Regions from separate parts of the Kiloniella sp. genome, predicted to be linked through region 3. Evidence: riboswitches for the same ligand, from Rfam matches in the RefSeq annotation. Region 3 holds a riboswitch; each other region holds the start of a gene.
What was found. A riboswitch is a leader RNA that binds a small molecule or an ion and turns the genes downstream of it on or off. The one in region 3 is predicted to bind cobalamin.
Positions count from the first base shown of each region.

Region 1: it holds a riboswitch for cobalamin, as region 3 does, so the genes downstream of both, ACN0QW_RS14735 (ribonucleoside-diphosphate reductase subunit alpha) here and ACN0QW_RS00220 (aromatic ring-hydroxylating oxygenase subunit alpha) in region 3, are expected to answer to the same signal.
Region 2: it holds a riboswitch for cobalamin, as region 3 does, so the genes downstream of both, bluB (5,6-dimethylbenzimidazole synthase) here and ACN0QW_RS00220 (aromatic ring-hydroxylating oxygenase subunit alpha) in region 3, are expected to answer to the same signal.

Region 1 covers NZ_JBLXHT010000009.1:113,317-123,120, reverse strand. The annotation lists gene ACN0QW_RS14745 (LamB/YcsF family protein) at 1-331, shown strand, start outside; gene ACN0QW_RS14740 (ribonucleotide-diphosphate reductase subunit beta) at 375-1,502, opposite strand; gene ACN0QW_RS14735 (ribonucleoside-diphosphate reductase subunit alpha) at 1,539-4,388, opposite strand; cobalamin riboswitch at 4,493-4,704, opposite strand; gene ACN0QW_RS14730 (D-TA family PLP-dependent enzyme) at 4,793-5,875, opposite strand; gene ACN0QW_RS14725 (MurR/RpiR family transcriptional regulator) at 5,880-6,758, opposite strand; gene ACN0QW_RS14720 (TRAP transporter small permease) at 7,016-7,540, shown strand; gene ACN0QW_RS14715 (TRAP transporter large permease) at 7,537-8,817, shown strand; gene ACN0QW_RS14710 (DctP family TRAP transporter solute-binding subunit) at 8,915-9,804, shown strand, end outside.
Region 2 covers NZ_JBLXHT010000013.1:60,322-70,125, forward strand. The annotation lists gene ACN0QW_RS17360 (NAD(P)/FAD-dependent oxidoreductase) at 1-170, shown strand, start outside; gene ACN0QW_RS17365 (GcvT family protein) at 176-2,596, shown strand; gene bluB (5,6-dimethylbenzimidazole synthase) at 2,775-3,593, opposite strand; cobalamin riboswitch at 3,639-3,821, opposite strand; gene ACN0QW_RS17375 (LysR family transcriptional regulator) at 4,050-4,982, opposite strand; gene ACN0QW_RS17380 (aldehyde dehydrogenase family protein) at 5,145-6,593, shown strand; gene ACN0QW_RS17385 (membrane dipeptidase) at 6,633-7,628, shown strand; gene ACN0QW_RS17390 (BCCT family transporter) at 7,741-9,300, shown strand; gene ACN0QW_RS17395 (hypothetical protein) at 9,373-9,804, shown strand, end outside.
Region 3 covers NZ_JBLXHT010000001.1:40,566-50,369, reverse strand. The annotation lists gene ACN0QW_RS00255 (YdbL family protein) at 1-193, opposite strand, end outside; gene ACN0QW_RS00250 (YnbE family lipoprotein) at 219-449, opposite strand; gene ACN0QW_RS00245 (intermembrane phospholipid transport protein YdbH family protein) at 552-3,476, opposite strand; gene ACN0QW_RS00240 (PDR/VanB family oxidoreductase) at 3,764-4,720, shown strand; gene ACN0QW_RS00235 (DUF3012 domain-containing protein) at 4,861-5,025, shown strand; gene ACN0QW_RS00230 (alpha/beta hydrolase) at 5,054-6,049, shown strand; gene ACN0QW_RS00225 (O-methyltransferase) at 6,054-6,716, opposite strand; cobalamin riboswitch at 6,879-7,118, shown strand; gene ACN0QW_RS00220 (aromatic ring-hydroxylating oxygenase subunit alpha) at 7,269-8,519, shown strand; gene ACN0QW_RS00215 (FAD-binding oxidoreductase) at 8,613-9,710, shown strand.

The sequences.
Region 1 (9,804 bases), on a different contig from region 3:
TTTATGTAAGGCTGGTCTTGAATTAGGTCTGCTCACGGCCGGCGAAATCTTTGCTGATAGAACCTATGAGGAGAACGGAAATTTGACCCCAAGGTCTGAACCCCATGCCGTTATTCATGACCCTGAACAATCGGCAGATCAAATTCTCTCTTTTGTACAAGAGGGTAAAATTATAACGCCATCGGGCAAGCGGATTGATACTCCAATACATAGTGTATGTGTTCACGGGGATACTGCCGAAGCAGTCGCAATTGCTCGTCGTGTAAAAGAAAGGCTGGAACAGGCCGGATTTGAACTGGCACCTTTACCAGAAGTTATGGGGATTTCTTAAATCCCCATAACGGATAGCAACGAGTTGTCGCGTGTAGGATGGGTTAATCCCAACTTAGTGCGCCGCCATTCTGGTATTCAATGACTCTGGTTTCAAAGAAGTTTTTTTCTTTTTTTAGGTCCATGGCCTCTGACATCCAGGGGAACGGATTTTCTGTGGCCGGATAGATCTGTTCCAAACCGAGTTGTCCACATCTGCGGTTCGCGATGAAGTGCATATATTGTTCGCATAGATGCGCGTTCAGGCCCAATAATCCCTTGGGCATTGTATCGCGGCCATAAGCTGCTTCAATTTCAGCGGCTTCTTTTAGCATTCCCTTTACTTCTTGTTGAAATTCTTCGGTCCAAAGGTGAGGGTTCTCTGCTTTGATTTGATTGATAACATCTATACCGAAGTTCAGGTGAATGCTCTCATCACGAAGAATATATTGATACTGTTCCGCTATCCCGACCATTTTGTTCCGGCGACCCAATGATAAAATTTGGGCAAACCCTGTATAAAACCACATACCTTCAAAAACGACATAAAAAGCAATCAGGTCTCTTAAAAAGGCCTGGTCTGCTTCAGGAGTGCCCGTTTCAAAGTTTGGATCATCAAGGCTTTGCGTGTATTTCAGTGCCCATGCCGCCTTGTCTGTTATCGACGGAACTTCGCGATACATGTTGAATAGTTCACCTTCTTCAAGGCCTAGGCTTTCCACGATGTATTGAAACGTATGTGTGTGGACCGCTTCTTCGAAGGCTTGCCGTAATAGATACTGTCGGCATTCTGGATTTGTCAGGTGGCGGTAAATTGCAAGAACAATATTATTGGCAACGAGAGATTCCGAAGCGGCAAAAAAACCAAGATTACGCTTTAACATTTTGCGCTCGTCGGGTGTTAAGCCGTCTTTGGATTTCCAAAGCGCAATATCGGCCTGCATTGAAACTTCTGTCGGCATCCAATGATTATTACAGCCCGAGAGATATTTTTCCCATGCCCAATGGTATTTCATCGGTAAAAGCTGGTTAACATCAGCACGAGCGTTAATCATTGACTTGTCATCTACAGAAACGCGTGCAGCTCCGCGGTCAATGGTCCCCAAACCAGTGGTGTCTGTGGTTGGTGCATTGCCTCTCGGATGAGTTCGTTTGGCATTTGATTTGGTTGTTGGTTCCGACCAATCAAGCATATTTATATCCCTATTTCATTATTTGATGAGGCACGGTTACTGGCATGCTTCACATTCTGGATCATCGATCGAACAAACTTGCCCTGTGCTTATTGGCGTTGTCATGTTTGTTGCGACGGCATTTAGTTTCCCATCTGTTCCTTTCAGAGTGGATTTCTCTACGTGAGTTGCTGATTTTGACCTGAGGTAATAGGTGGTTTTTAGGCCACGTTCCCATGCAAGCTGATAGAGCGCATCAAGAGCTTTCCCACTGGGATTGGCCAGATAGAGGTTTAGAGATTGTGCTTGATCAATCCATTTTTGTCTTCGTGCAGCGGCCTCAATCAAAAAGGCGGAATCAATTTCAAAGGCTGTAGCATAGAGGGTTTTAAGGTCTTGAGGAATGCGGTCGATTTCTCCGATGCTGCCATCATAGTATTTAAGGTCAGAAATCATGACGTCATCCCAAAGATTTAAGGCTTTTAGATCATTTACCAAAGATGCGTTAACGACGGTGAATTCACCTGACATGTTGGATTTTACGAAAAGATTTTGATAGGCAGGTTCAATTGATTGGGAAACGCCACAGATATTTGAGATTGTTGCCGTGGGCGCAATTGCCATTGTATTTGAATTACGCATTCCTATTTTTTTGACGCGCTTTCGAAGTTTTTCCCAGTCAAGTTTGCTGCAGGTATTGTATTGAAAATTGGTGCGTTGTTCTTCTAGAAGTTTCATGGAATCTAGTGGTAAAATACCCTTTGACCACAGAGAACCTTTGAAGCTCGCATAGCTTCCCCTTTCTTCAGCAAGATTGCTTGATGCTGTTATTGTGTGAAAGGATATTGCTTCCATACTTTCGTCAGCGAAGGTAATTGCAGCATCAGAACCGTATGGAATTCGTTGTTTTTGCAATGCATCTTGAAAGCCCATTAGTCCAAGGCCGACGGGACGATGTTTCAAATTTGATTTGCGGGCTTCCGGGATGGTGTAAAAATTGATATCGATGACGTTGTCGAGCAAGCGCATCGCTGTTTTTGTTGTTTTCTCTAGCTTGCTATGATCGATACCGTTTTTAGTGGTATGCGCGGCAAGGTTAATAGAACCCAGATTACAAACGGCAACTTCGTCATTGGAAGTATTAAGTGTAATTTCCGTACAAAGATTTGACGAATGGACGACGCCAATGTGATTTTGAGGTGACCGAATGTTACAGGGATCCTTGAAGGTGATCCAAGGATGTCCTGTTTCAAAAAGCATTGTTAACATCCGGCGCCATAGATCTATCGCACGTATTTTTTTGTGGGCACGAAGTTCCCCGTTTTCGGCTTTTGTCTCGTAATTTTCATAGGTTTGTTGGAAGTCTCGACCATAGAGATTATGGAGATCCGGTGTTTCATCAGGCGAGAAAAGAGTCCATGAGGCGTCTTCCCTGACACGTTTCATAAAAAGATCGGGGACCCAGTTGGCGGTATTCATGTCATGGGTTCTGCGACGATCATCTCCGGTATTTTTTCTTAAGTCGAGAAATTCTTCTATATCCAAATGCCATGTTTCAAGGTATGCGCAAACTGCTCCTTTACGCTTTCCCCCCTGATTCACAGCAATGGCCGTGTCATTGGCAACTTTTAAGAATGGCACCACACCTTGACTTTCGCCGTTTGTGCCTTTGATGTGTGCACCGAGACCCCGCACAGAAGTCCAGTCATTTCCGAGGCCGCCAGAATACTTTGCCAGCAGTGCATTATCTTTGATCGACTTGAATATATCCCCTAAGTCATCTGAGATGGTTGTTAAAAAACAAGATGATAATTGGGGGTGTTGTGTGCCCGAGTTAAAGAGTGTGGGGGTTGAACACATGAAATCAAACGAGGATAAGAGGTCATAAAATTCGATAGTTTTTTCTTCTCTATCTGTTTCGCGCAGAGCAAGGCCCATGGCGACCCGCATGAAAAATGCCTGTGGCAATTCAATGCGGTTTTCATCTTGGTGAAGAAAATAACGATCATAGAGGGTTTGTAGGCCCAGATATTGAAAGAGCGTGTCTCGTTCTGGTTTTATTGCTGCGCTTAAGCGGTCTAAGTCATATCTAGCGAGTTCAGGGTCCAAAAGTTCTGATGTCAGCCCCTTTTTTATATATGCCCGGAAGTAATCTGGATAAATATCGGCAATTTCGCTCTGGGTTGCTGTTTGATTTCGCTCAAAGATAAATGACAAAACCTCTGTGCGAAGTTTGTCGAGTAAAAGCCTTGCCGAAACATAGCTATACTCAGGTTCTGTTTCAATCAGGGTTCTTGCTGCGAGGATTGGTGCAAGTGCCAGTTCAGAAGAACTGATGCCATCATAAATATTCCGTTTTGTTTCCGATAAAATCTTTTCTTTAGAGGTGTTTTTTAATCCATCGCAAGCTTCGGCCATGATGGTCTCTAGGCGATTTTGGTCTAGGTCAACTTTTGATCCATCTGGTTGTGTGACACTAAAGTCTCGTTGTGATTCTGACGGGGCGTTATTTTCAGTTTGGCGGTCCTTGTTTCTTTCTTCACGATAAAGAACGTAGGCCCGTGCAACCTTCTGGTGGCCGCCGCGCATTAATGCGAGCTCGACCCGGTCCTGAATATCTTCGATGTGAAAGGTACGTCCCGAGGTGTCTCTTTGAGTAAGGGACTTAGTGATCTCTTCCGAGAGGGTGTGAATGGTATCGTGAACCCGAGGGGAGGCAACAGCATTAGAGCCCTCTATGGCGATAAATGCCTTGGTGATCGCGGTGGTGATTTTTTCGGGTTCAAAAGGGGAGACTTTCCCATTCCGGCGGATCACTTTGTAGTCTGTACCAGAAGTAACAGGAGTGTCTTGATTGGCGCTGGAAATTACCTCACCCGGTAATTCGTTTGATTCTATGAGAGACATGCATTGGCCTTTTTTGTCTGTGTAAGGACAGGGCCAAATGATTTGCGGATAACATGAACAGAGAGTCCATGATGCCAGCAACACCATCGGAGCACCCCGCCCGCGGAATTGACTTTTATCGGGGCAGGTCTCCTGGCTTGCAGATCAATGCTTTTGTCCGCCTTCCCAATGCAAAAAATGACATCAGTGGCATAAATGACAGTAGCTAACTGCTTACAGTTGCGGGGGCAGCTTCGGGATTGCGATTGTATCACGCACCGAATTCCCTCTTAGCTTCCGAATGAATTTCGAAAGAACCTCGATATCTATATCTGGTATGCTAAAGTTGTCAGTGTGTCAATCAATAGTATTTTCGTCTCAAGAGACTTGTTGTGGTGTTCCGTAGGATTTGGGTAGAATTTTGATTAAGTTACCAAGCCGCGAGCAAGGACGGGTGTTTTTACGATGTTTCCTGTCTCTAACAGATATACATGATCAACCATATTGGACACGACGCAGACGTGGTTGGGGATGATATGAACTTGATCCCCAACTTTGGGTGACCATGAGCTGTTACTAAGGTCAAGGGTGCCGTGTTCTTCGCTAAGGCTGGTGATTTTTGCATCTGGTGCTTCTTTGATTAAACCGAAACTCTCCATGCCCAATAGGTCGGATGTCAGCATTTTTGAACCTGCGTCAATGATGGCCCGATCTTTTGTTGGTTTACTGACGATGGTTGTTTTGACGGTAACCGCACAATCACTAATCGCACACAAGCCAGCTTCGATCAGGGATCTATCGTTATAGATATAGGTGCCTGATCGATGTTCTGTTGCGACAGATACTTCTTGGGACCGCCACATATTTGGTGTTCCGCCATTACTTACCTTGGGACAGGGGATGCCATGTTTGATTAATAGATCTCGGGTGTTTTTGAGCCAATCATTTACATCAGTTTGATTGCCCATTGGAGGGTAGGTCATTAGCCCACCTAACGATAACCCCGCTGTGTTGTGAATGAGCTGTGCGAGGTGAAGTGCCTCTTGTGCTGACTGAACACCACATCGTTTTGCCCCGGTGTCACATTCAATTAAAATTTCCAGAGGTTTTTCTTCTCTTGTAAAGGTTCTTGCGAGCCCTTCAATTACATATTCATTGTCGGCAACCACTGATAAAGTGCATTTTTCTGCGAGTTGAGCCAGTCGATTTAATTTTTGATCTCCAATAATATTGTAGGTGATGAGAATATCATTGATGCCCGATGCCGCCATGATTTCAGCTTCACCGATTTTTTGACAGGTGATGCCAATTGCTCCAGCTTTAATTTGACGCTTGGCCATACATGGTAGCTTATGTGTTTTTATGTGAGGGCGTAATAGAATGTCGTGCTGATCACAATGTCCCTGCAATTTTTCTATGTTCTTTTGGGCAATAGCAACGTCGATCAAGACAGCGGGTGTTGAAATGTCATTGATCATGGATGGTTTCGTTTCGGCAGAGCAATCCATTCTATCAATCCCCGATTGGTTGTGGGTCTGTGTTCCCGTGCAAAGCTGTAAGAGAGGCCCTGATTCGACGTAGCTTTTCTTTGGTTTTTTCGGGCATTTTACGTGCGACAGAGGCTGCGAGGACATCAATGACGGCAAGAAAAACCAGGCGAGATGCTGTTGGTTTATATATGTCAGGGTCTTCTGGAAGTTCCAGACCAACGGTGAGAGAGCAAACTTGCGACAGTTCTGAATTTGGCTTTGTCAGGCACATGGTTGTGGCACCGTATTGATTGGCAATTTTTGCCGTATCTATAAGAGCCCTAGGGGTGCCTGTTGATGAAATGAAAAACATAAGGTCATCTGGGCCTAGTGTTGCAGCGTGCATTCTAAGTAAATAGGCGTCATTAAGGGATAGAGCGGTAATGCCAAGACGGAAAAACCTGTTTGCTGCGTCAAAAGCAACTGTTGTTGATCCGCCGCCGACACCACAAAAAATAAGTGTTTTTGTGCGAGCAAGGGCATTGACAGCGTTCGATATTTCATCTGGATTAATTTGGTTTTTGGCAACTTCAGTTGTTGATATTAGGGCATCAAGGACCTGATCAATAGTGCTGTCTGTTGACGTTACGGTTTTATCCGAGCGTGAAAGGTATTGCATGCTGACGGCAACGTTCTGCGCCAGCTGAATTTTGAAATCTTTGAAGCCATCACAGCCTAGTTTCCGGCAGAAGCGAATAACGGTTGGTTCGCTGACGTTACTAAATTTGGCCAGTGAATTAACACTTATTTGGCTAACACTTTCTAAGTTATTAAGTACATAGGTGGCCACTTGTTGTTCGCGTGCTTTAAAACTACCGTCCATTTTTTTTATTTTAGTTATGAGATCAAAAGTAGCAGCCAATGGTATGTCCTTGGTTGTTCGTGTTTAAGTTTCTTGTGCGTAAACTGAGTGTAATTGCTTTGTATCTAGTCGTATTGTTCATAAACAATATACTACGTAGTTAAATTACACAAATAATCATTTTTTGTAATAATATCAGGGAATATCCATAAAACTACGCTAAATTGACTCTTTATGAAGTTTATTTACGTAATTTTACTTTACATATATCGATTCTGAGCAGTAGATGTAGTTAAATTACATTTCTGGGAGGGGTGATGAAAGCTTTCGCTGCAAAAGCCAGCAAAAGGTTGAACTGGGCGGTTGAACGTATTGTCGCCTTACTGATGCTGTTATTGGTTTTGGATGTATGGCTCGGTGTTGTTGATCGTTACCTTTTCCATTGGCAACTGCCTTGGCCGGAAGTTTTAGCCCGATATCTGATGATTTGGGCTGCGCTGTTAGCAATATCTGCGGGTATTGCAAGGCGTGAACACATTGGCCTCTCTATTTTAATTGATCGATTACCCCAAGGCATTCGTCGACCACTGCTTGTTCTTGTGGATGTCATAACTTTTGCTTTGTTTGCTTTTCTTTGCTGGTACGGAATTGATTTCGCCATCGGGGGTGGTAATCGACAAGCAATGATTTTCGGCATGACATTGGCAATGCCCTTTGCGGCCATACCAGTGGCCTCTGCGGTTGCAGCCGTTCAGGTTTTGTTGGTCGCGATGAGGGACCAAGGCGAAGTAATTATTGATCCGAATGATAGCCTGTCATCTGGGGCGGGAGCAGTACAATGATTATCGGGATTGCTTTTGTTGTTTTAGTTTTGATTGGTATGCCAATTGGTTTTGCCCTGGGACTGACTGGTGTGATTGGCTTAATTGACATGGGCGGTGGTGCTTTCTTTGCGCTTGCCCCAAGTAAAATGTTTAACGGGTTAAATATCTTCCCATTTTTGGCGATGCCTTTTTTCATCCTTGCGGGTGAGATTATGAATCATACCGGGATTACCCATCGTTTGGTGAATCTGGCTCAGGCGTTGGTTGGCCATTTCCGAGGTGGCCTGGCACACACCAATATGTTGGCATCTGTTTTCTTTGCCGGGTTGACCGGGGCGGCGACTGCGGATGCAGCCGCCTTCGGTAAGACGTTAGTTCCCGCAATGGTCAAGCGTGGTTATAGCCGGGATTATGCCTGTGCGGTGACTGCGGCGGGATCAATTATTGGGCCAACCATTCCACCTTCAGGGTTGATGGTTGTTTATGGTTCTTTGATGGGGGTGTCTATCGGAGGACTGTTCGCGGCGGGAATTCTACCGGGATTATTGATCTGTATTGTTTGTATGATTGTGATTGCTGTTGGGGTTAAAGCGAATAACCTTCCCGAAGCAGAGGAACGATCCAGCCTGAAAGAACTCTGGCAGATCTTTAAATCCTCTATTCTGGCGCTTTTTATGCCGATTATCATTCTAGGCGGTATTCTAGGTGGCATTGTTACGCCGACAGAGGCTGCCTCTATCGCTGTTGGCTATGCACTTTTTATCGGTGTCGTTGTCTATCGGGCGATTACAGTTCCTGACTTTATTGGAATGTTGATACGCACAGCCCGAATTACGGGGGTGATCTTTGTCATTATTGCTTTTGCAGCGATCCTTGGTTGGTGGATGAGCTTTAATCGTATTCCACAGGAAATTGCCGAAGCGATATTATCTATATCGAACAATCCTTACATCATTATTGCATTGGTTATCGTGCTACTTCTGGCGATTGGCATGATCATGGATATTACAGCCATATTGATCTTGCTTGCCCCCGTTCTTGTCCCTTTGACGGAACAAATAGGTCTAGAGCCTATTCATGCGGGGATCATTTTTGTTTTGGCCTTGAATATATCTTTGATGACCCCGCCCGTGGGGGCGTGCCTTTTTGTCCTGTCGTCTGTGACGGGGGAGAAGTTAGAGCGTATTGCCGCAAAGCTTTGGCCCTTCTTGATTGCCGAAGTAGTCATTCTGTTCATTTTTGCTTTTTGGGAGGACCTAGCCATGACCCTTCCGCGATTACTGGGGTTCGCCTGATCCTCGCGAGATAAGGAGTGGCGACTGCTCCTTCACCTTTTTGAAGTTACAGACGCACGTTTGGGAAAAAGAAATATAATCTTAAGGGAGACATAAGATGAAATTACTGAAAAAAGTTGCAACTTCTGTTGCTGTTGGTGCATTGCTTTGTTCTGGTGTCACCGGGGCGATGGCTGATACAAAAGTTCTAAAGTTCGGCCATGACAACAAGATGGACCCGTTTGAAAATCCTGCGCACGCTTGTACAGCTGTTTTCGCCAACATTGTCGAAGCTGATACAAATGGTTCAATTGAAGTTGAAGTGTATCCTTCAAACCAGCTTGGTTCTGCGAAAGAACACGTTCAATTGGTACGGGATAACGTTATTCAGGCGACCCTGACTTCAACAGGTGCTATTTCGTCTTATTATCCGCGTATCGATGTTCTGAACTTGGCTTTTGCTTTTGATCATAACGCGGCAACGTATGATGTTTTTGATGGTCCTTTTGGCGCACAACTTTCCAAGGATATCGAAGAAACTGTTAGCGGCGTGAAGGTACTTGGCTTTCCGGATACAGGTGGCTTCTTTGCTGTTACGAACTCTAAGCACCCAATTGAAAATCTTGAAGATTTCAAGGGAATTCGCGTTCGTACAATGACGTTGCCTTCGCATCAGAAGATTATTCAATCGCTTGGTGGTGAAGCCTATCCACTGGCATGGGGTGAGGTTTATTCCGGCCTGCAGACTGGGGTTATCGATGGCCAAATGAACCCAGTGCCGATTATTTCATTCGCCAAATTTGCTGAAGTTCAGAAGTATATGACACTGACCAATCATCTATTTGCGCCTTATACTTTTATGGTATCAAAAGCATTTTGGGATGATTTGAGTGCCGATGAGCAGCGTGTCCTTAATTATGCAGCCAATTCCTGTGTTGTTGCCAGCCGAGGTCTAAGCCGCGTTATCGAAGCTTCTGATCGTGGTTTAGCGGGTCTGAAAGATAAAAT
Region 2 (9,804 bases), on a different contig from region 3:
TGGCCGGAAAAATGATGACGGCAATCGTTGAAGCCTGTGAAAAGGGTCACAATCATGATGCCACGCCTTTGAAATTCCATTTGGACAATATAGATAAAACCATTTCTCTTGGTGTGTTTTCCCGTAATCGTGAAATCAATCAGAATTCCAGCTTCTCAGTAATCGGATAGGTCCTATGAAATCACATACTCGTGTAGCCGTCATCGGTGGCGGTGTCGTTGGTTGTTCCGTTCTCTATCACCTGACAAAGCTTGGATGGAATGATGTTATGCTGATCGAGCGGTCAGAGCTGACTTCGGGTTCGACATGGCATGCAGCTGGTGGTTTCCATACTCTGAACGCAGACACGAACATGGCTGCACTACAAGGTTATACAATCCGGCTTTATAGAGAACTGGAAGAGATTACCGGGATGTCTTGTGGTTTGCATCATGTCGGTGGGGTCACGTTGGCTTCGACACCAGAGCGCATGGATTTCCTCAAGGCTGAGCGCGCAAAGCATCGCTATATGGGCTTGGATACTGAAATTGTCAGCCCCGAAGAAATCAAAAAGTTGTCACCAATTACCAATATTGATGGCGTTATCGGGGCGCTTTACGATCCCCTTGACGGACATCTTGATCCTTCGGGAACAACTCATGCCTATGCCAAGGCTGCCAAAATGGCCGGGGCAGAGATTGTTTTGCGTAATCCTGTGCTTGAACTAAATCCACAGGCTGACGGTTCTTGGGAAGTTGTTACAAAAAAAGGCACAGTGATTGCCGAGCACATTGTGAATGCGGGTGGTTTGTGGGCACGTGAAGTCGGTGAAATGGCCGGCGTTTACATGCCGCTTCACCCGATGGAACATCAGTATCTGGTCACAGAAGATGCGCCCGAGGTCTATGAGCTGGATCGGGAGTTACCGCATGTGATGGATCCCGAAGGCGAAAGCTATCTCCGACAAGAAGGAAGAGGGCTTTGCATTGGATTTTACGAACAAGCCTGTGATGCTTGGGCAGAGCGTGGAACGCCGATGGACTTTGGCCACGAACTTTTAAACAATAATCTGGACCGTATTGGTGATTCATTAGAGTTTGCCTTTAAACGGTTCCCTGTTTTGGAACGGGTTGGTGTTAAAACGGTTATTAATGGACCTTTTACCTTTGCACCCGATGGCAACCCATTGGTGGGGCCTGTTCCCGGATTGCGGAACTACTGGTCAGCTTGCGGTGTTATGGCTGGGTTCTCACAGGGTGGTGGAGTTGGTTTAACTCTAGCTGAATGGATGATCGAAGGCGAACCGTCACGGGATGTCTTTGCTATGGATGTTGCCCGTTTTGGGGCCTGGATCACACCGGGATATACGCGAGCCAAGGTGAAAGAAAATTATCAACGGCGCTTTTCTGTGTCGTATCCCAACGAAGAATTACCTATTGCGCGCCCACATCAAACAACACCAGCTTATCATATTTGGAAAGAACAACGTGCAGTTTTTGGCGCTGGATATGGTATGGAGGCGGTGAATTATTTTGCGCCCGAAGGCGAGCCGCTGGAAGAAACACCTAGTTTTCGACGGAGTAATGCGTTTGAGGCGGTTGCAGCGGAATGTCATGCTGTTCGTGACGCCGTTGGCATTAACGAGGTTCATAACTTTGGCAAATATCGCGTCACAGGGCCGGGGGCATGTGACTGGCTGGATGTGATTATGGCAGGGCGCATTCCAAAACTGGGACGGTTGGCGCTTAACCCTATGTTGAGCCACAAGGGCAAGTTGATTGGTGATTTCACAGTGTCCTGTATAGATGATCATGAGTTTATGGTAACGGCATCTTTTGGAATGCAAGCAGCACATCTACGCTGGTTTGAGCAAAATTTACCTTCCGATGGTTCTGTTGCCATTGAGAATATCTCTACCAAGCGCATTGGTTTTCAGATTGCTGGGCCCAATGCCCGTGAATTACTGCGCCGCGTTGCTTTCGAAGATGTGTCCGCAGAAAGTTTTAAATTTCTGGATGTTAAAGAGACAGACATTGGTTCCTGTCGTGCACTGGTCCAAAGGGTTTCTTATACGGGTGATCTTGGGTACGAAATTTATGTGCCGATCGAACAACAGGCTACTCTCTATAATATTCTCGCTGAAGCAGGGCAGGATTTAGGGTTAAAGCCCTTTGGGATGCGTGCCATGATGTCATTACGACTTGAAAAATCCTTTGGATCCTGGGGAAGGGAGTTTCGCCCTGACTATATGCCCGTGGAAACAGGGATGGATCGTTTTACCTCGTATAATAAAAAGGCTGACTTTATAGGTAAGGCGGCGGCACTGAGAGAAAAGGAACAAGGGGCAAATCGAAAGCTCTGCACATTTGTTGTTGAGGCCATCGATGCAGATGTATGGGGGGATGAACCCATTTGGCATGATGGCAAGGTAGTTGGCTTTGTAACATCGGGGGGCTATGCCCACTATAGCAAGAAATCAGTAGCCTATGGATTTTTACCAACCGAGATTGCCAAAGATGGTCTCGAGGTGGAAGTCGAAGTTCTTGGGATGATGCTCAAAGCCAGAATGTATACTGAAACGCTTTTTGATCCCAAAGCTGAACGGATGATGGGATAAAACAATTGAATGCTAAGGAAGAGTGTTTTGGTGGTGTCGTGTCAGGTAAGAAAATTGTGTGCTTTCAGAGATTTTATATCTGAAAGTCCGGATCTATAGCCCGCCCGGACCAATGTTATTTGATCCGGGTTTTTGGGTTTGAATTATCTGATCTGGGAATTTAACCTAAAGCTAAAACCTATTTCCGATAATACCCGTCCTCAATCGCTTTCTGATCCTGGTTCATGGCTTCAAGAAGATTGATGGCAAAGGAATCATCGGCGCCTTTATCGTACTCTTCAAAATTAACCACGTGTGCCATGGGCAAGCGTGGTAACCATCCTGCTGATTGTAGCTCTGGTTTGTCAAAGAATTCGGATACATAACCAATGCAGAGATAGGCAACGGGCGTGACTCGTTTGGGGAGTTTAAGGGCTTGTTTGAGCTTTTTCTGATCGAGAATGCTAACCCATCCTACCCCCACGCCTTCTGCTCGGGCGGCGAGCCACAGGTTTTGTACAGCACAAACGGTGCTATAGAGATCCATTGATTTAATATGGGTGCGGCCAATAACAACAGGACCCGTGCGATCCTTGTCACAAGTAATGCAGATGTTAAGCGGTGATTCCATAATCCCTTCGAGTTTCAGGGTTTTATAAGTTTTGCGCTTTTCTCCCTCGAACATATCTGCGGCTTCGTCGTGAGCCTTCTTGAACAGATTGTGGACACGCTGTTTGGTTTCGTCTTTCTGGATCAGAATAAAGTTCCATGGCTGCATAAAGCCGACAGAGGGTGCATAGTGGGCGGCGGTTAAAATCCGGCTCAGGACATCCTCGGGAATGGGCTTTGAGGTAAACTGTCCACGCACATCACGGCGGGAAAAGATGGTTTGGTAGAGTGCTTCACGTTCTGCTTTGCTAAAGCTGTGATCGGTATGGTTGGAATAGATAATATTGGGATCATTAACAGTATTGGTCTGAGTTATTGCATTGAGTACTTTTGGGTCACGCGTTTCCATGTCAGTCCCCTTGATGGAAAGTCAAAAGCCGTGTTTGTCCACACACGATTAAAAAACTCTCCAGGCCGGTCTTCTGACTTAGGTTCTCATCAATCCTGCCCCTTCCCGGATAAAAACACCAGTGGATAACTTGCAGGATAAATCCCCCTTACAGCGTTGGGCACGTGACGGAATTCCACCGTCTTCCCGATTATCCCCGTCCGGTTCGCCAGTGACACAGCGATCTTTTTAGGGCTCCTGAAGATATGATTGATACCGGATTGTCGGTCCCAGCCAGCTTATTGGTATCTCAGATAAATCGAGCCCGTCCTTGAGTTTGATCAAGAGAGCATTTGTTCCAAAGAGTAAATTCTTTAAGCCCTTTAATAGACTTCTTTAAGCATAGGTTTCGTTTCTAATTTTTTTTAGGGGCTGTACCAGATAACTAGCCATTTTTTTAATGATATATTATCCCTCTTATGTAGGTCGTTCTAGTTTTGTAAAGTTACCCCCCATGTTGTGTTCGATATCAGCGATCCGGGTGTGTATCTTTTCTATCAGAGAAAGAGCGGTAGGCGATAAAAGGGTGCCATTACGTTGAAAAAGGCCAACTGTTCGCCGTAGTTTTTTATCGGTGAAAGGAATAAAATTTAGGGAAGTGTCTGTATCAGGAACCAGTAGTCTGGGCAATACGGTCACCCCTGCGCCAGCTTTCACCAAGGCGAGAACGGATGTTACGTTATGTACTGTGATGCGACTGTTCTCTTGATTTTCCAATATTTCGGGCAGCGTAATTGTTTGCGTTATACTGTTCAGGAGTAGTTTTTTATTTTTTAAAAATGACCTCATTTTGGGGGAATTGATACTTTTGTTCGGGGCTGGCCCACTATCATCAGCACTACTTACAAGGCCAAGGCTGTCTTCGAATAATGGTGTGAACTCTATACCGGGAAGATTTTTGGCTAAACTTGCGATACCGAATTGAACGCGTCCGCTATGAACTGCGTTGATAACACTGCGTGAATCAGCATCCCTTATTTCTATTTCTACTTTAGGCCACTGTGCATGGAACGCTTTTATCACCTGTGGTAAAATATGCTCTGCAACGGATGGAACACAAGCGAGTGAGATATACCCGATTTCATTTTTTGCATAGGCTTTGATCGCGGAAAAAACTTCATCACATTGATCGGTTAAATTACGGGCCTGTTCCAATGCAAAAATTCCGGTTGGTGTTAAGCTGCCTTTACGCTCGCCAGAAAAAAGTTGCGTATCAAACTCTATTTCAAGTTGTTTAAGGGCCATGGAGACAGCCGATGGTGTTCTACCTAACTGTTTTGCTGCCTCCATCAAAGACCCATTTTCTGCAACAGAAACAAAGGTTTTGAGCATGGCAAGAGTGATCGCCATTGTGATTTTCCTTTATTCAATAAAATTGAAGTTTTCCTAAATTATTTGAATTTGACGAAAGTTGCAAATTTTGCGGAAATGTCTTCAATATTTTTAGCAAGGCCTCTTTCGATTGTATTGATCTGAAAAGCCCGCTGTGTTGATTGAAATGAGAAGGTAATCATGTCCAATTTTTCCAATTATATCGCTGGTGAATGGGTTGCCGCTGATGACTACATCAAAAACATAAACCCATCTGATCTATCGGACGTTATCGGTGAGTATGCGCAAGCAAGTAGTGTGCAGCTGGATACTGCACTGGATGCAGCCAGACAGGCACAAAAGGTTTGGGCCTCAACTGGGTTGGAAAAACGCTATAACGTGTTGATGTCAATCGGTGAAGAAATGAAAACCCGTGCTGCGGAGTTGGGTGAACTGCTTTCTCGTGAAGAAGGCAAACCACTTGCTGAAGGTAAGGGGGAGATTTTCCGCGCAGGGCAATTCTTTACTTATTACGCGGCTGAAGTGCTTCGTCAAATGGGTGATACTGCTGATTCTGTGCGTGACGGTATTGAAATTGATGTGCGTCGTGAACCCGTTGGTGTCGTGGCGATCATTTCCCCTTGGAACTTCCCAACAGCGACAGCAACATGGAAAATTGCCCCGGCATTGGCATACGGTAATGCGGTTGTTTGGAAGCCTGCGAACCTGACCCCGGCAAGTGCTTGGGCCTTGGCAGAGATCTTTTCTCGTCATGATCTACCAAAAGGACTTTTCAACCTGGTAATGGGTGGCGGTTCTTCCGTTGGTCAACGGCTTGTGGAAAGTACTGGTGTAGATGCTATTTCATTCACTGGTTCTGTTGATGTTGGTCGCGGTATTGCTGCGTCTGCGATGGCAAACATGACGAAAGTCCAGATGGAAATGGGATCTAAGAACCCATTGGTGGTTATGGATGATGCTGATCTTGATCTGGCGGTTTCTTGTGCTGTCGGCGGTGCCTTTGGCGGAACGGGGCAGAAATGTACGGCTTCGTCGCGTTTGATTGTTCATGAAAAAATTCATGATGCATTTGTTGAAAAAGCAAGCGCGGCGACAAAAGCTATGAAAGTCGGACATGCTTTGACCGATGGTGTTCAGCTTGGCCCGGTTGTTAGCGAAACACAGCTTAATTCCAATTTTGCCTACATGAAGTTGGCAAAGGAGGAAGGGTGTGAGTTGGTTTGTGGTGGTGATCGTCTGGATATGACAACGGAGGGATATTTCATGTCTCCGGCTTTGTTCATCAACGGTGATAATTCTATGAAGATTAACCGTGAAGAAATGTTTGCCCCAATTGCCTGTGTTATTAAAGTCGGATCTTATGATGAAGCTCTAAGTGTTTCTAATGATACTGGTTTTGGTTTGACGTCAGGTATTATTACGAACTCACTCGCCCGTGCAAATCACTATCGTCGCAACAGCCGTACAGGCTGTGTCATGATTAACTTACCAACTGCGGGAACTGATTATCACGTACCTTTCGGTGGTCGTGGCGATTCAAGTTATGGCCCCCGTGAGCAAGGTTCTTACGCAGCCGAGTTCTATACGCAAGTTAAAACATCCTACATCAGTTCTGGTTCACCAGAGTAATAGGCCCCTGAATAATAGGACTGAGTAGGAGATTTCGGCATGAGCGACAAAAAATCATATGTGATTGACTGTCTTCAATATTGTAATTGGTCAGAGAAGACTTTTGCCCAAATGCGCGAAGGTGGTGTTGATGCCGTTCATGCCACGATCTGTTATCACGAGATGTTTAGGGAAACTGTACTCAATGTTGAACAGTGGAACCGTTTTTTCGAGCAACATGATAGTTTGATTATTCACGGTCGCACGGCGGATGATATTCGCCGTGCCCATGAAAGTGATCGCACAGCAATTTTCTTTGGGTTTCAGAACTGCTCCCCGATTGAAGATGATATTGGACTTGTTGAAATTTGCCATACACTTGGCACCCGTTTCATGCAGTTGTCCTATAATAACCAATCCTTGTTGGCGACAGGATGTTACGAAGCCGAAGATCCAGGAATTACCCGGATGGGGAAGCAAGTGATTAAGGAAATGAACCGTGTTGGCATTGTGGTTGATATGTCTCATTCTGCGGAACGTTCGACACTTGAGGCCATTGAAATTTCAGAACGTCCGATTGCTATTACCCATGCCAACCCAAGCTTTTGGCATCCGGCTTTGCGTAACAAATCAGATACCGTTTTGAAAGCTTTGGCGCAATCTGGCGGTATGGTCGGGTTTTCGCTCTACCCTCATCATCTGAAAGGAAAGAGTGACTGCACGCTTGAAGAGTTTTGCACAATGATCGCTAAAACTGCTGAAATGATCGGTGTTGAAAGCATCGGTATCGGCAGTGATCTTTGTCAGGACCAGCCGGACTCTATTGTTGAATGGATGCGTGTTGGCCGCTGGACCAAGACAATCGATTACGGAGAGGGCTCAGCGTCCAACCCCGGTTTTCCTGAAATGCCTAACTGGTTCAGAGATAACAGAGATTTTTCCAACCTTGCGGCAGGGTTGCTGGATGTTGGTTTTTCACAAGAAGAAACAGCACAGATTATGGGAATGAACTGGTTTTCATTCTACGAAAACTCGTTTGGCCCTCAACAGCCTTAAGAGGCAACAGGTCTAATAATTGACCATTAGTACAGTGGGAAGAGGATAACCAATGGGGATAACATTGGAACCGTTCGCGCTGCTTGATTATGATACTTAGGGAGTAACTTAAATGGCGGATACGTCAACAACTGGAGACAGTGTTCTTAAAGGGGTGAATATCCCTCTTTTTGCTGTTACTGGCGGCTTTATTGCGGCGTTTTGCGGCTTGGCACTGATTGATATTGATTTGTTGAAAGAGTTAGTCAACGCAGGGTTTGGCTGGTCTGTTCAGATTTTTGGTGCTTATTGGCAAATATTGCTTTTACTAACGTTTGTTATTGGTCTTTTTATGGCCTTTAGTGGGCGTGGTTCTGTTGTTCTTGGAAAACTGGGTAAGCCAGAGTTTACCGTTTTTCAATGGGGGGCCATGATCATGTGTACCTTGCTAGCTGGCGGAGGTGTTTTTTGGGCCGCGGGTGAGCCAATGGCACATTTTCTTTCCCCTCCGCCTCTATTCGGTGTCGAAGCGAAAACTTCTGAAGCTGCATATCCTGCATTGGCACAAGCCTTTATGCACTGGGGCTTTCTGGCATGGGCAATTCTGGGTGCTCTAACCTCTGTCGTCTTGATGTATTATCATTACGAGAAGGGCTTACCACTTGCTCCGCGCACACTGCTCTACCCAGTTTTTAAGGAACGTGCTCTAAAAGGGCCAATAGGTCTTATTGCTGATGCTTCTTGCATTATCGCCGTTGTTGCTGGAACGGTTGGCCCAATTGGTTTCCTTGGTTTACAGGTTAGCTATGGTCTTCAAGACCTCTTTGGTCTTTCAGATGGCTTTGCGTCTCAAGCTGTTGTTATTGCGGTGCTGGTCGGAATTTATACGGCCTCTGCGGTTACAGGCGTCAACAAAGGCATTCAAATTCTCAGCCGATTTAATGTCATTCTGGCATGTGCACTGTTGATCTTTATGTTCTTCTTTGGCCCGACAGCTTTTATCGTTGATAGTTTTGTTCATAGCTTCGGCGTTTATGTTGACAAGTTTATCCCGATGGCGATGTTCCGTGCTGAAAGCGGATGGCTTGGATGGTGGACTGTTTTCTTCTGGGGCTGGTTCCTGGGGTATGGTCCGCTGATGGCAATGTTTATTGCCCGTGTGTCTCGTGGACGGTCTATTCGTCAGATCGTAATCATGCTGTCAATCGTTGCACCAATCGTGACCTGTTTCTGGTTCACCATCGTGGGTGGTTCTGGCATTGCGTTCGAGCTTGCTAATCCTGGTTCTGTCTCTGCAGCGTTTGAAGGTTTTAATTTGCCTGCGGCATTGTTGGCAATTACCAAACAGCTCCCTGCCGGGTTCCTGATCTCTGTTCTGTTCCTTATCCTGACGACTGTTTTTGTCGCAACAACGGGTGATTCAATGACCTATTGTATCTCTGTTGCTATGTCAGATAGCGATACACCAAGCACATCTGTTCGTGTGTTCTGGGGTATTGCAATGGGCATTATGGCAATCATCTTGATCTCGTTGGGATCGGGGGGCGTTAGTGCGCTGCAATCCTTTATTGTTGTGACAGCCGTTCCAGTTTCACTGGTGCTATTACCGTCTTTGTGGGCAGCACCACAGATTGCAGGTATTCTGGAAAAACGTGATCGGGAAAGCACAACACCGATTACAGCAGAAGCCTAGGTCGTTTTGTCATGAATTCAGGGAAGATAAGGTTTCTTCCCTGAATAACTATAGCGTTCATTGGAGGTTTGTGTGACTTCGCAACTACATAGCACAAATTCAATTTCACTCCGACCGCCTCAACAGGTCATGAAACTGGATCGTCTGGGCTCTTTTCATCAAACGAGATTGAGCTTTATGCGCGCTGTTATGCGTCGCTTGAAGCGTGATAATTGGACCTTTGACTGTCCGATCTGGCGCATTAATGAACAAGGCGAAGGCGTTGCCGTTTATGTGGCAAAGGGGCCTGAACGCAGCTATAGCATGGTTTGTTTTGCCCATGATCTTGATCCAGAAAAGCGGTCTGATCGTGTTATTGCCGAAGCCTGGGACACCACTTTTGCTCTTTATGACGGTGTGATCGGTGAAGATGATATCGAGCGTCTGTCGCAGAATGTCCCAAAACAAGAAGCTGGGCGTTGCCTTGAGAGTGAACTTGTTCTTTCTCGTGCAAATAAAAGCGTC
Region 3 (9,804 bases):
GTTTTGCATTTGTCGCAGACACAAAATCAGATGCGGAGCCATCACGCGCAACAGCCATACCATCATACCGTTCACCGACAGCCCCCGAACTGCGCAAACTATCAAGATCAGCAGCCCAAGCTGCTGGAATGACGGATGCAAACGCAAAAGCCAGAAACAGAACTCTCAACATTTTCATGCTATTCAAAACCATTGTTTCAGTTTCCTCCACCGGCAATCTAGAAGAGATTTGGATTATTATTGATGTCATCTTTCGCCTGATCTTCCAGACGAACACGTACTTCAGCATCCAACTTGATATTAAGGTTGATCGTAATCGGCTCTCTCGGTGCCTCGACCTTAACAGTTGGCGTACAAGCCTGAAGCCCTATTACAACCGCGGTAACAAGAACAAGCTGCTTGTTTATATTTTCATTCAGAAGGCCACCCAAGGCGTTATCCTCTGCCATTAAACATTAAATCTTCCCAACAATAGTCACTGAAATAAGGCAAGGGAAAGGCATTTTTAACCCTCTTTGCAAATTCGGCATCATTTCAAATAGCCTTACGACCTACTTATTAAGCAACCCAGAGACCAAACCCCTCGAAATTTTTTGCCCCTGTAAAAGAACAGCAAGCAAAGGCTCAACCTTTGTTTCAAGATTGATATTCAATTGGAAAGGATGCCCGTCGAGAACATCTTTATTTGCACCACTAATGCCAAGGCTCACCTGAGCGGCGGAATTGATAGGCTTATTAATATCCAGCGTGAGCTTAGTGTATTCAAAGTTGTGCAAAGCCTTCACCAATAGTTCAACCTGTTCGCCGCCGGCGGCCAAAGCATCCGCAATTAATTGGGAACGTATTTGTAATACACCTGGCCCTTCTGTTGCCAAGGCTCCCTTTTCAATAATAATTTGCTCTCCCTCAAATTTAATTGGGATTTCGCCTGTTAACTGCCCCGTACCACTAAGATCTTCGCGCCCAATTAATGTAAAAAGTTCTTTTAAGTCCAACTTATTAACCTGCAACCGTATTGATTTTTGATCTGCAAGAACCGGAATTTTTTGAGGAACAAAACCAAGATGACCACCAGCAATCATTAACTCGGCAGTCCGAAGATCAACGATAAAATCATCTACTTCAGGCACAACACCAAACACCAGTTCAATATCCGAGATTGGAACCCCGGCATCAAAAGAAGCAATCTCAAGCTTCTGCCCAGGCGGTAAAACGGGTTCTGTTATACCCTGAAAGAAAAACCGTCCAACTAAATCTTTAAAAGGAAGTTCGTTAATTTCTGCATCAGATAGATCCACATTCAAATACCCCTGCCCCTCAGGGACACCTTTTTTGATCACCACCTCAACACCGCCAGAAACCGAACCATCACGAACCTTCAGATCAGATAAGTGGGGGGTAAAAAATTTCGGCTGCATACCATATTCATCAAATGAAATCAGTGGGATAACGATATCAATGTTTCCATTAAGAGAGATTAAATCCAGATTGCCTTCAAGATTTAACAATTGCGTTCCCTCAAGAAGTTTTACATCAGCAGATAAAGCCGTCTTTGCTAGGGAACCTGATGTCTTACTCTTAACGAACAATGCGGGTAAACCAAGTTCAGAATCTTCCTGTTTGATGTTCGCTTCTGATCGGCTATCAAGGATAAGTTCCTGAACATCAAAGTCATTCGCAGGTTGGAAAAATGGCGTAGAGACATCATTACGAACGGAGCTGATCTTTAGCTTTTGATCTGGTAATTTAATTTCAGATATCGTTGTCCCGATATGCCACTTGCCCCCCGCACTTCCTAGAATCTTAGTCAAAAAATTAGAAACAACGATATCTTTGTTTTCTTTGATCAGATTGAGCTTAAGAGCTTTAAGGTGTAAGTCACCGGAGGCTTTCCTGAGTTCCACAACATTTTCTGTTTCATCTGAAAGAATTTGGAATTCACTCTCGATGTTTGATAAATAGACAACCTCTTTGGCCTGAGTTTGGATAACGTCCGGAACTTCGAACTTTACAAGCTCAAATTGCCCTCCATCTGCTGTAAAGATCAACTTACTCTTATCTAAGCCAAAACTCCCTTGTGCTGCCCCTTGCACCACCTTGATCAGATAATCAGCCTGTCCTTCAGATTGAGTATTATCAACTTCTCCTGTTTTGACTTGCCAATCACCTCGCCAACTCTCAGTGGTATCTTGTGATACAGTCGCGGCTAATGACCCATCAGATATTTTATATCCGGCAAGCTCTAATCCTTTGCCCCTGACATCAAGAACCGCGTTATCAAGTCGTACTTGATCATACCCTTGGCCGACACTCCCCGTTACCTGCGACAAAGACGTGACCTCAACAGGTGTTTCTCCGCGGAGTGCCACACCTATTTTACCTGCGACAGGTCGTTCATCATTCAAAATAAAGATGAGTTCAGTTTCAGCAGGATCGATTTCCCCCGACAAAGACGAGCCGAACATTTTTTTTATTGCAGAGGGCGTGATTTCATCTGTAGACAAATTTGCTACATTAAATTGCCCGACATCTCTGAGGTGAATTTTGGTCTCCGGGCCTTTTTGGATAAGCTTCAACGGCACCTTTCCATTAAATTCAGCCCCTGAAACCAGCCGACCTTCACCCCAAACATCTGACGTCAAATCAACCGTTGCCTGACCCAAATTTAGCAACAGCGGATTAATTGCTTCACGCCACTTTGAAGATTGGTTCTCCCCCACGTCAATCTGTCCGACACCATCCAGATTAACCGTCATCCGAGTATCTTCAACCTCAGGCGGCAAAAAAGCTTTTGGTATATTACCCGTTATATCCCCAAAAACATTCCAGTTCAGGCCGGGATCATCCAGAAAGAAAGAGGCGGCGCCTTCGCCTGAAACACCGATTTTCTGCCACTTAACATCCCAGTCTATTTGCAAATCAGAACTAGAAAAGATCGCCCCTAGATAAAATTCTTCCGGTTCATAGTCAGCCAGATATCCGCCTTCGAAGCTTATCCATCCTTGAACATCATCTTCCGAATGTCCCATAACTTCGACAGCAAAGGGTAACTGTGCCACCCCAAGTTCAGTCGTAATTTGAAGTCGACTGTTATTGATTTTAAGCGCAGGCTTAAAGGGGAGTATCGGCAGGGAAGATTGAGATTCTCCTTGCTCGTCACCCGCGAACAAACTGTCTAAAGATCCTAAAACAGGCTGTTGTCCTGTCACATCAAGCGACAGGAATAAACGATCCAAGTCAACAGCCAGCTCGCCACCTTGCCACAAATCAGTCAGATCGTAGGATAAAACAAGACGGTCAAGGATAACCTCGTTCTCAATTCCGACAACCACATTCTGTATAATCACTTCACGATGAGATACTTCAGAAACCTCGGCAGAAAAGCCGGGTAATGCCAAATTGTCTGCAACTTGATCTAATAGATACTGAGCAAGTGGGAGGCGATAATAGATTGCGGAACCAATGATCAAAAGCATCACTGCCCCAAACCACAAGAGCCTGCGCCCCCACGTTCTCAATCTATTTTTTCCTGTATTCATGCGATCAGATTAACACAGGAGGCACGGGAAGAAAGTTTCTATTCATTTGCACGCTAGAATCGTGAACAATAATGATAAAATCGAAATCATCCATATAAACAAATACTTAATTAGGAACACGTTACAGTCAATCAATATTGTATATTGTACTCTACCGCCAAAAGACACACCTAAATAAACAGACATATAACTAGATTACGAATATTGCAGGAGCAAGTGAGGCTATGGCAAAGAGGATCAAGGTTGTTATTAATGCAATCAAGGATCAAGCCCTCAATATCAAAACCTATGAACTCGTCAGCCCTGATGGCGAGCCACTTCCCCCCTTTAATCCCGGAGCACATATTGATTTTTTCCTGCCCGACAATGTGATCAGACAATATTCTTTGTCGAACTCTGCGCGAGAAAGGAACAAATATATCGTTGGCATTCAAAAAGAAGAACAGGGTCGTGGGGGATCACGTTTGATCCATGATAATTTTAAAGTTGGTGATGAAATTGAGATCTCTGCACCCCGTAATCACTTTCCACTGGATGAAACAGCACAGCGTTACAAACTTATCGCGGGCGGGATTGGGATCACTCCGATCATGTCCATGGCACGCCGTTTGAAAGCCATCGGTAAACCTTTTCAGCTCTATTACGCCTGTCGCGATGAACAACGCGCAGCTTTTATCGACGAGCTGAGATCCACAGAACTATCGAAACATGTGGTGCTTTCTTATGATGATGTACACGGCCCCCTCAATACACGAGCTCTGTTCGGGCGCCCCGAACCAAATGTACAAATATATTGCTGCGGTCCAACAGGATTGATGGATGCTGTAAAATCAGCCACCTGTTCCTGGCCAGAGGAAAGCGTTAGGTTTGAACATTTCTCGGTGAGTGAAGACACTGGCCCTAAAGACGATGATGGCAGTTTTGAAGTCATCATCCAAAGCACGGGACGTGTCTTAAAAGTTCCCGTAGATAAAAGCATCCTGAGTGTTCTGGAAGAAAACGGTATATTTATTGATCATGCTTGTTGCGAAGGTATCTGCGGCACCTGTGAAACCGGCCTTATCGATGGCGAAGCGGACCATCGCGATATGATATTAACCGAGGCAGAAAAACAGAAAAATCAACACATCATGGTGTGTTGCTCCAGAGCAAAAACACCAACGTTGACCCTAGACCTTTGATATCTTTTTGTTAATACAATGCTGTAAAGAAAGATCTTTTTTCCTTAAGTAAAATCACGAGGTAGCATCAAACGTTTTTCTGACTTATCATGTTTGCAGTTTAATCTTTTACCCACTCTTTACCTTTTTTGGGGGAATTTATGACCTATTTAAAACTTGTTCTTGCGGCTCTTTTCATTACAGGCTTGAGCGCCTGCTCACCAGAAGTTGGCAGCACGGAATGGTGTGATGCGCTGAAAGAAAAACCAAAAGGCGATTGGTCCGCGAATGAAGCAACTGATTTCGCGAAACACTGTATTCTCTAAGACACTTTAATTTTTCAAAGGTATGCCTATGAGTGAGGGGTTGGATAAAGAGCTTCAGGAATTTGTCTCTGTCTCAGAAAGCTTTTCCACACCAGGAACAAGTGACCTGCAAGATATCAGAGCCGGCTATAATCTGATGTGTCAGCATTATAATACCCCTCACCCCAATAACCTTAGGGTTTTGGAAGGCGCTGTCGAAGGCCCGGAAGGTGACATCCCTATCCGGGTTTATCGGCCCATTGAAGCGATCTCCACCGACACGGTTAATGAAGCGGTTCCATATGCGACTGAAAAACACCCAACTCTCTTGTATTTTCATGGGGGCGGTTGGGTTCTCGGCGATCTGGATAGCCACGATGCCATTACGGCTGATCTTGCCAGCCAGACAAAAGTACAAGTTATCGCCGTCGATTACCGCCTGGCCCCTGAGCATGTCTATCCAGCAGCTTTAGATGATTGCTGGGCCGTCTATCAGGCCATCACGGAAAATCCGGAAATTTTTGGCGCGGATAGTGATTGCTTAATCATCGGGGGAGATTCAGCTGGCGCTTCGCTGGCTGCGAGCGTTGCACTAAGAGCACGAGATATAAACCTTCTTGGCTTCAATTCCCCGTCTCTCAAAGGTCAGTTGCTGATTTATCCGGCTCTGACAAGTGAAAACCTACCTTCACGCACCACGCAGGCACAAGCGCCTCTGTTCAGCACGCCTGATTTAGATAACTTCATCGATTATTATCTCGGACACAAAGCTACCGAAGAAGACAAGCAAGATTTTAAAATATTTCCGGCTCAGGCTGACGATTTTTCAAAGCTTCCCGCCGCTTTCATCAGTGCAGCAGCGCTTGACCCCTTGGCAGATGATGGACCAGATTACACAGATAAATTAAAAGCCGCTGGCGTTCAGGTAAAGTCCATTATCGAACCCGGTTTAATGCATGGTTGGCTACGTGCCCGCAACAGCAGCCCAAGGGCAGCTGAAGCCTTTGCCAGAATAGTGCAGGCCCTTAAAGATCTATCTACATAAGCACTTAGATGTCTTTTTTACGCACCAGTGTCATTCCATCCGAAAAGGGAAGCGTGACCATTTCCACACGCTTGTCTTTGACCACAATTTCATTCAATCGACGAATGGCATCTGTAATCGGCTCTTGCACCGATGGCTTGGCAACGTTCCCATACCAAAGAACATTATCAATCACCAGTAAACCATTCGGCTTCAAAATCTTGAGGCAAGCCTCGTAATATTCCGGATATCGTTCTTTATCTGCATCAAGAAAAATAAGGTCAAATTCAAGTCCCTTATCCTGTAATCTGCTGACTTCAGCCAAGGCATCACACAGACGAAGTTCGATTTTGTCTTCGACACCAGCCTCGAGCCAAAAAGCCTCGGCAATGTCGGTGAATTTCTTTTGATTATCCAGCCCAAGCAGCACACCGTCATCAGGTAATGCCTTGGCCATACACAGACTGCTATAGCCGGTGAAAACACCAATTTCTAGAACGGATCGCGCCTTTAGCATCTTCACCAGAAAGAACAGGAACTGTCCTTGCTCGGGGCACACCTGCATATGACCGAATCTCATTTGCAGGGTTTCCGCTCTCAACCGGGCCAAAAGGGAATCTTCGCGCCCGCCAAAGCTTATGAGATATTCCTGCAACTCATCCGTAATAGAAACATGACGGGAATTCATAAAAAAAATCCATTGTTTTCAAATATTCACGACACCTTTTACCATAGTAACGACCTATTTCGACAAGCATAAATTATAGTGTCGCAAACGTAGATCTGTCTGTCGCTTTTCAAGGCGACCACGGATCATGGTTTCATAAAATCAACTTTAGAAATAAATTTAATAATGACAACTCCTCCAGGTGTTTCATGAAATTAATACTTTGTTTTCATGAAAATAATTGGGAAGTCGGTCCGCGCAAACTTACGTACCACAGCGCAAAACCGACGCTGCCCCCGCAACGGTAGGAGAGGAATAGAGATCACAAGCTATCCACTGGATAAACTCTGGGAAGGATGTGATTTCCGCCATCTTAGATGGCCCTCTCGAGCCCGGAAACCAGCCTGAGGCAAGTCTAAAAGTCGCGGTGGGCGATTGGAACGACCTGTTGATCTCTAAGCAGTGTAAAAGCATGCCAGAGACAATACTGTTCCCTTCCTCATCGCACGTCAGAATTTATCGCTCAGAAAATAATATCTGAGATAAACGCTTGTTGTTGGATAGGACCGAGAGATGACTGTATCAGCCCACGACATAATGTTTGATCTGCTTCGCAGTAAAAAACAAAATTATAGCCTGCCGCGAGAGTTCTATAACGACCCGGAATTCTTTCAACTTGATATGAAACATGTGTTTGGGAAATCATGGGTTTTTGCTGGCCTTGTTTGCGACATTCCGAAGTCAGGAAATTTCTTCACCCTGTCAATCGGTGATGATCCCTTGGTTATTGTCAGGGACGATAACAACGAAATTCACGCAATATACAACACTTGTCGCCATCGCGGATCCAAAGTCTGTCTGGAAGAAAAAGGCCATACCGCAAAGCTGGTCTGTCCCTATCACCAATGGACCTACAATCTTGATGGTAACCTGTTGTTTGCAGGCAACATGGGCGAAGGTTTCAACCCCGCAGACTTCCCCCTTAGGAAAGCAAATATCGGCATTGTAGGCGGCATGATTTTTGTCTGCCTTGACGAAAATCCACCCGCTTTTGATCACTTTAAAGAAGCCGTTGAACCATTCTTAAGGCCGCACGCATTGGACAAAGCCAAAGTTGCGCATGAAGTCACCATCAATGAAAAAGCAAACTGGAAGTTGGTGATCGAAAACAACCGCGAATGTTATCATTGCAACGGTTCACATCCTGAGCTTCTGAATTCACTTCTTGAATTCGACAATACCGATGACCCCCGTGCGACCCCGGAATTCAAAGCACTGGTCGCAAAAAAATCCAGCGACTGGGATTCTTTGGGTATCGCCCACGAAAGCACTCCCCACAATCTGGAATACCGCGCTGTGCGCATGCCACTTGCAGAGGGAATTCATTCCATGACCATGGATGGTTCTGTCGCCTGTCAAAAGCTTATGGGTGATTTTACCGATCCGGATATGGGGTCCATGCGCCTGCTGCACCTGCCCAATACTTGGAATCATTTCATGGGGGATCATTCAATCGTCTTTCGCGTAATGCCTGTTGGCCCACAAGAGACATTGGTGACAACCAAATGGATTGTCCACGAAGATGCCGTCGAAGGTGTGGATTACGATCTTGAGAAAATGACCAAAGTTTGGAACGCCACCAATCATCAGGACAGAGAGTTGGCCGAAAATAATCAACTGGGCATCAACTCAAAAGCTTACCAACCCGGTCCCTATGCAGAGAGTGCCGAGTTTGGGGTAATCAATTTCATCAACTGGTATAGCGCCCACATGCTCGGCAAATTGTTTGATCCCGCCAAGCTCAAGCTAGCTGCCAGCGAATAAACATCACTTTTCAAACTGAAGAGGGCGCAACAACTGCGCTCTCTGAGAATCAATAAAGCCCATTAAGGGCAACTATAATTGGGGAAATCTAAAATGGCTGACATGGCTGTTAAGCAGGCTATCAGAGATTTGAACACAACGACGCCGTGGGATAGCCACTCGCAAATGCTAGAGTGCGTGATGATTCTTCAAGATACCCATGACGTCAAAACCTTTTGCTTTCAAACCACGGACAACAGCTGGTTCCGCTACCTGCCGGGACAATTCATCACCATCGAGCTGGAAATTGACGGCAAGCCTGTTCTACGGACTTACACCCTGTCTTCCAGTCCTTCGCGTCCCCTGTCAATATCCATTACGGTCAAAGCAAACAAAGACGGCTATGCCTCTCAATGGCTACATGATAATTTGAAAGAAGGCGACAAAATCAAGGCCCATGGTCCTGCTGGTCTCTTTACCCTGCATAACCATCTGGCTGATAAATACCTGTTTATTTCCGGGGGCGCAGGTATTACCCCTACCCTGTCTATGACTCGCTGGCTTTTTGACCAAGGCACCCATACAGACGTACATTTTATTCACTGCGCCCGGACGCCTTCAGACATTATTGCACGGCGTGAGCTGGAAAGTATGAGCGCGCGCGTCAGTGACATCAAGGTTGCATATGCCTGTGAAGAGCCTGATCCATACGGAGCCTGGACCGGATATACCGGACGCCTCAATCAATTGATGCTGGAATTGATTTCCCCTGATTATCAGGACCGAGAAATTTTTTGCTGCGGACCAGGCCCTTTTATGCAGGCCGTCCGTGATATTCTCAACACAGCTGGCTTCAACATGGATCAATACCATGAAGAGAGCTTTGAGGCACCAATCACCGATGAAGAAGACCGTCCTGATCATGATGACGTTATTATTGACGACGATGCAAAATCATCTGTCAGCTTCCAAAGATCTAAAAAAGATACTCGGGTTCAAGAGTCCGATACCATCCTGACCGCGGCCAAGAAAACAGGACTTCACATTCCAAGCGCTTGTCAGTTTGGTGTTTGCGGGACCTGCAAAGTCAAGAAAGTCTCTGGTGAAGTTCACATGATGCACAACGGTGGTATTACACAAGAACAGATCGACGACGGTTACGTTCTTGCGTGTTGCTCGAACCCATTGGGAGATGTCGTTATCGACTTCTAACTAAGCACACGGTTTGTGCAGAGGTGATCCCAAACAAGACCACCTCTGCACAACAAAGATGTAAGTCAACAAACTCCTTTTGTGATCAACATTC